Regions from separate parts of the Pseudoalteromonas qingdaonensis genome, predicted to be linked through region 2. Evidence: predicted binding sites of a transcription regulator. Region 2 holds the regulator's gene; the other holds the start of a gene.
What was found. The regulator LexA, encoded in region 2, represses DNA repair genes until DNA is damaged. The targets are predictions, from matches to a motif close to TACTGTATNNNNATACAGTA.

Region 1 (3,305 bases), on a different contig from region 2:
ATTGATCAGCGCCACGCCCGTTTCGGTGGCAACAATCGTCTTGCCACTGCGAGCAAGGAAGCCACGGGTAAATAATAACTCGATAATACTGGCGCGGGTCGCCTCTGTGCCAAGGCCATCGGTTTCCCGCAGCACCTTACGAATATCCGGGTCTTTCACATAGCGGGAAATGGCAGTCATCGCCGCAAGCAAGGTAGCATCGGTAAAGTGCGCCGGCGGTGTGGTGTTTTTATCTAAACGCCGCGCATCCTCGCACAATACTTGCTGACCAAGGGTTAATGGCGGCAAAGTCTGCACTTCTTGATCTTCTTTATTACTTTCTTTATTAGGCTGTAATACTTTAAAGCCGCGTTCTAGTTCTTCTTTGGCCTTGGTAGTGAACTTGCCGCCGGCTATCTCAGCTTCCACATCGGTTTGGTGATAACGGTAGGCCGGCATAAACTGCATCAGGTACTGGCGACAGATCAGCTCATAAACACGGCGCTCTGTTTCTGTAAGCTGCGCCGAGGTCTTTTTATTGGTCGGCACTATGGCGTGGTGGGCGGCTACCTTGGCATCGTTAAAGCAACGTGCTTTTTTTAACGGATCCGCAGTAGCCAGCTGCTCTTTTGAAAACACACCGTTAGCAATTACGCTGTCGATAATGGCTGACGCTTGCTGAAAATGATCCTTGGGCAGATAGCGGTTATCCGAGCGCGGATAGGTGATCAAGGTGTGTTTTTCATAAAGGCTTTGACAGGTATCCAGTACCGCTTTGGCTGGCAACCCGAAGCGCTTGGCGGCATCGATTTGCAAGGCAGAAAGATTGTAAGGCAAGGGCGCCAGCTCTTGTTTTTCTGCCCTTTTGACCTGGGTGATCAATCCATGCTGCCCCTTGATACGGGAAACAACGTTGTCGGCCAGGGCCTTAACTAATACCCGACCCTGCTCGTCCTGATAAGGTTGGCAGGCTTCGCTGGGTTGCCACTTTAAGGTAAAGCCTTGTTGCTCTTGAGTGCGCATCAGGGCTTCTACCTCATAGAAGGGCTTGCTAACAAACTCTTTAATTTCTTTATCCCGTGCTACCACCAGGCCAAGGATGGGCGTTTGCACCCGACCAACCGAGAGCACACCTTGATACCCCCCTTTTTGCCCGGCCAGGGTATAAGCGCGGGTTAGGTTCATACCAAACAGCCAGTCGGCACGGGAGCGCGCCAAAGCCGAGACGCTGAGCGGAATAAACTCCGCATTGGCCCGCAATTGTCCAAGGGCTTTTTTCACCGCGGGTAGGTTTAAGTCGCTGATCAGTAATCGCTGAATACTTTGCTTTTTAGCCGCGCTCAAATTGGCTTGGGAGATCACCTCATCGACTAAAAGTTGCCCTTCCCTATCCGGGTCACCGGCATGAACAATTTGCGATGCTTGCTTGATCAGCTTTTTAACCAAGGTAAGTTGTTTGCGGGTTTTGCTTTTAGCTTTAAGTTGCCACTGCTGTGGCACTATGGGTAGATGCTGTACTTGCCACTTTTTATAAGCGGCATCATAGTCATCGGGCTCTGCCTGCTCCAATAGATGACCGATACACCAGGTTACACAATCGCCGTTGCCCAGCTCGATATAGCCGTCTTTTTTGTTATGGGGTTTAGGTAAAGCGGCAGCAATGGCACGCCCAAGGGAAGGTTTTTCAGCAATATATAGCTTCATAGCACAACAACTGTTCATCCATACAGTAAAGAAGAGTGTAGTGCATTTTTACTTTTGATGAAAGAATATTAAGGACGGGTGCCTACTTATTAGCGCACCCTCATGGTTTTTATTTCTACTGAACTACTTCAATTGGATCCGATTCTTTCGCTTTACCCTGCATAATGGAGATTTCCACCCGACGATTGCGCTTACGGTCGTCATCGCTTTCATTAGGTACTAAGGGCCGAGTATCAGCATGGCCGACCACCACCATGCGGTTTTTATCAAAGCCTGCTACTTTTTGCATCTCACTGGCAACGGCAACGGCACGCTTGGCACTAAGATCCCAATTATTGGTATAGAGCTCATTAGCGACCTGAAAATCATCGGTATGACCAGAGACGGTGATCTCCCCAGGCACATCTTTTAGCAAGCGGGCAATGTCCTGCACTATGGGCTTAAACTTCGGCTGTAAAAACGCGCTGCCGGATGGGAAGGAACCATTTTCACGAATACGTATGATGATCTGTTGACCCAGAGATTCCAGCTCTATGGCACCATCAATGATCTGTTGCTCCAGCTGCTGGGCTATTTTCTTCACCAGCTCGTTAACTCTTTCTTGATCCGCCGCGGCAATGGCTTGAAGCTGCTCTTGTAGCTCCTCTGTGCTGGCAGACTCACCGCCACGCTGATCGCCTTTTTGCTCCTGGCGACCACCGGCCGAGTCTTCATCTCCAGCCTGAAACTCCAACATCTGCTGGGTCATTTCCGTGGTTTGCTGCTGAATGGTTTCAATGGGCGTAGGCTCTGGTCGCCCGGGCTTAAACTCCATGGCGATCACACTGGTGCCCTTAGGAATATCTTTTACTTCCAGCTTGTTTTGCACCCCGAAGGCAAACTTCATCGAGCCAGCAATTTGCTTAAACTTGAGAACATCCATTTCCGAAAAGGCTAACAGCAGCACGAAGAAACACATCAACAACGACATAAGATCGGCAAAAGTCCCCATCCACTGAGGTAATCCAGGGGGAGGACATTTACATGCTTGTTCGTCGGACATACTCATTGCTCGCTCAATCCTCGGTATCTAGCTGGCGCTTAGACTCGGCAAGGTAATTCTTTAAAATGCCCTCGATCACCTTGGGGTTTTGACCGTCTTGAATACCTAGAATGGCATCAAGGATCAGGCGCTGATTAAGCTCTTCTTCGTCTTTACGCAGCTCCAGTTTTGACTGAATGGGAATGGCGATCACATTGGCTAAAAAGGCACCATACAAGGTCGTTAACAAGGCCACCGCCATGGCCGGGCCAATGGCTTTGGGGTCATCCATATTTGAGAGCATGGCCACCAAGCCGATAAGTGTTCCTATCATGCCCATAGCAGGGGCAATATCGCCGAGCGCTTTAAATAAACCGGCGCCCTGCTGATGGCGCGCCGAGGTCAGCATAATATCTTTTTGTAAGGTTGCACGCACCACATCGGCATCGTGACCATCGACCAACATGTCGATGCCCTTGCGCATAAACTTATTGCTGATCTGTGCTTCTTCGAGCGCCAAAAAGCCACCTTTACGAGCCGAGTCCGCCAGTTCAACGGCTTTTTCGATCAGCTCGTCCGGCGACTCTATCTTAAACATAAA
Region 2 (3,305 bases):
AAAGCAAAACGAAACGCTTAACAAAAGCTTGAGTTCGGAAGCATTAGCGAATCCCGGGTTCGCGGGGTTTCCAAAGGGGGAGTCGAATCACTCCCTCTTTGGTTGTTGTCGCCAACGCGACAAAATCTAAAATCGAAGCGCCTTTCGCAAGGCTAAAGCCTCGCCTACAGACAAGGTGCAGAAACAATCCCGCATTAAAGGCCGGTGCCCTTTGATCGCTTCTCCACCACCGCTGCGGTCATCCTTGAAATACAACACAAATCGCCCGCGCTGTTATAAATCTTAATCTCCCACACGGAAGAGCGGCCGCCGATATGCACGGGTTTGGTTACGGCTTTGAGGGTACCGGTGCGTGAGGCTTTGAGGTGGTTGGCGTTGATCTCCTGGCCGACGCAGTAGTATTTGCTGGTATCGACAACAAAGTTGGCGGCGTAGCTGGCGACGGTTTCGGCCAGTACCACGTAGGCGCCGCCGTGGACTATGCCCATGGGGTTGTAGAGCTCGTTGTCGATTGGCATGGTGGCCACCAGGTAGTCGTCGCCGATTTCGCTGATTTCAATACCGAGTTTGGTCATCAAGGTGCCTTTGCCGCCGACGCCGAGGTCTAGTTGGCGGCAAAGATCAAAATCGATTTCCTGTGCCCAAATACGTGTGCTCATGCTTACTGCTCCTTATGTGGCAAGGTCTGTGAATGCTCGGGTGTTGCTCACGATGGCAACCTGGCTCACATAATGCTGCACATGCTCCGGCATCTGCAAGTCTTTTACGATGGTTAGCTTGCGCAGGGAGGGAAGAGCGGGCGGCTGTATCTGGGGTTGTGAGCAAAAATATCGCCTCCTTGTCATCATCCGAACCCCTGAATTGACTAGACTGTTTGTAACGGCTTAAGGGTTAATGCGCAGGAGAGGTTATGGACTTTCAATCCGTGTATGATTTTTGGTTTTATCAGTGCCAGCCAGAGGATTGGTTTAAAAAGAGTGAGGGGTTCGACGCTCAAGTCACTGAGTTGTTTGCCGAAACCCACCGCGCTGCCAGTCGGGGTGAGCTGTATCAATGGCGTCGAAGTGCCAAAGGGGCGCTCTGTGAAATTATCGTGCTGGATCAATTCTCCCGTAATATATATCGCGATACCGCCAGCGCCTTTGCTCAGGATGCGCAAGCCCTGTGTCTGGCTCAGCATGCGCTAGAAAAGGGTTACGATCTGCTGCTAACCGAGCAGGAGCGTAGTTTTTTATATATGCCTTATATGCACAGCGAAAGCACCGCCATTCATATACTTGCCGAGCACCTGTTTCGACCTTTGGAGAGTTATTCCTATGAGCTGGCCCGTAAGGCTATTATTGACCGCTTTGGTCGCTACCCCCATCGCAACGCCATACTCGGGTGTCGGTCGCCCCCCGAGGAGCAAGCTTTTCTGGAGACGCCCAGCAGTGGCTTTTAACTTGTCGCTGTGGGGCTAAAGAGGAGAGGGGGCGACTTCCGTAAATTCCCTGATTTTATTTGCGATTTTCTGACAACTGTATATACTCACAGTTAAATGTACTGTATGGAAAACCAGTTGTATGCGCCCTTTAACTAATCGCCAATCGCAAATTTTAGAGCTGATCAAAGTCTTTATTAAAGATACCGGCATGCCGCCAACGCGCGCCGAAATTGCACAAACATTAGGTTTTCGCAGTGCCAATGCTGCCGAGGAGCACCTTAAGGCGCTGGCCAAAAAAGGGGTGATCAGAATGAAACCCGGTGCCAGCCGAGGTATTCAGCTGGTTGAGGAAGAAGAGCCGGAGCAATTAGGCCTGCCGTTAATCGGTCGCGTTGCCGCCGGTGAGCCTATTTTGGCGCAGGAACATATCGAGAGTCATTGCCAAATCGACCCCATGTTGTTTAAGCCGGCGGCGGACTATCTGTTACGGGTTAATGGCATGAGTATGAAGGATATAGGTATTCTTGATGGCGACCTGCTGGCGGTACATCGTGCTCAGGTGGCCGAAAACGGTCAGGTGGTGGTGGCCCGAGTGGGTGACGACGTAACCGTGAAACGCCTGGAAAAGGCCGGCCGCAAGGTTTTACTGCATGCGGAAAATGAAGAATTTGCTCCTATCGAAGTCGATTTAGAACATGAATCTTTTGATATTGAGGGCTTAGCGGTTGGTGTAATTCGAAACGCCGACTGGATGTAGGTTTTATTTGGTATTTTGGCCCCCGATACGCCGTTTATTGGGGGTTTTACGACGCTTTTCTCCCTTCTTTCACTGTTAGCTAACAGTTTGAATATTCCACAAATATTTATTTAAAAAAGCAAAACAAAAACGCTTCATTTCTTGCTATTCGTTCAAATCTTGACTAATTGGTTAGATTACAGGCTTTGCTGGTTGCTTTTTAATCGCTTTGTGTAAAGTAAATGTAATCGGCCAGTTCTAAGCATAATAATAATGAAGATTGGCTAGCAGTAATTGCCTCTTCTCTTTTTGCGTTGCGCGTTTTAAGGAGATGGTACATGAAGCAGCTGTGCTCCCTCATGTTGCTGTGTCTGTTTGCCCCGCACTTGGCTTTTGCAAATAGTGATTATAATTTGCGCCCAGGGGTGACGGATATCAGCGAGAATGTTTACCAGTTACACATGACGATATTTATAATCTGTTGTGTGATTGGGGTGATAGTGTTCACTATCATGTTTTGGGCCTTACTAAGGCACCGTAAGTCAAAAGGTGCGCAGCCCGCATCTTTTCACGAGAGCACTAAGGTCGAAATTATTTGGACCGCAATTCCCTTTCTTATCCTTATCGGCATGGCGGTACCTGCGACCAAGACCTTGATTGCCATGGAAGATACCAGCAAGGCCGATATCACCATAAAGATCACCGGCTCGCAGTGGAAGTGGCATTACGAGTATATGGGCCATGATGTGGGCTTTTATTCCTTACTGGCCACGCCACAGGAACAAATTCAGAACGCTCAGAAGAAAGGCGAGAACTACCTTCTTGAAGTGGATAAGCCACTGGTGATCCCAACCGGTAAAAAAGTACGCTTCCTGATGACCTCGGACGATGTTATCCATTCCTGGTGGGTGCCGGACTTTGCGGTGAAAAAAGACGCCAACCCAGGCTTTATCAATGAGGCCTGGACCAAGGTTAACGAAACCGGTATCTATCGCGGCCAATGTGCCGAGCTGTGTGGTAAAGACCACGGCTTTATGCCCGTGGTAGTTGAGGCCAAGGCACCGGCGGAATTCGATACCTGGCTGGCAGGGCAAAAACAGGCTGTGTTGGACCAAGCCCAGGCCGATGCGGCCTTGCTTGACCAAA

Region 1: a site for LexA is predicted at 1,692-1,711, ahead of WCN91_RS00020 (DNA topoisomerase III). Genes of this name have one in related genera too.

The regions. Positions count from the first base shown of each region.
Region 1 is NZ_JBCGCU010000001.1:3,300-6,604, forward strand. It holds gene WCN91_RS00020 (DNA topoisomerase III) at 1-1,683, opposite strand, end outside; gene WCN91_RS00025 (flagellar motor protein MotB) at 1,799-2,725, opposite strand; gene pomA (flagellar motor protein PomA) at 2,739-3,305, opposite strand, start outside.
Region 2 is NZ_JBCGCU010000005.1:207,406-210,710, reverse strand. It holds gene WCN91_RS06850 (PaaI family thioesterase) at 195-659, opposite strand; gene WCN91_RS06845 (DUF924 family protein) at 911-1,441, shown strand; gene lexA (transcriptional repressor LexA) at 1,563-2,180, shown strand; gene coxB (cytochrome c oxidase subunit II) at 2,498-3,305, shown strand, end outside.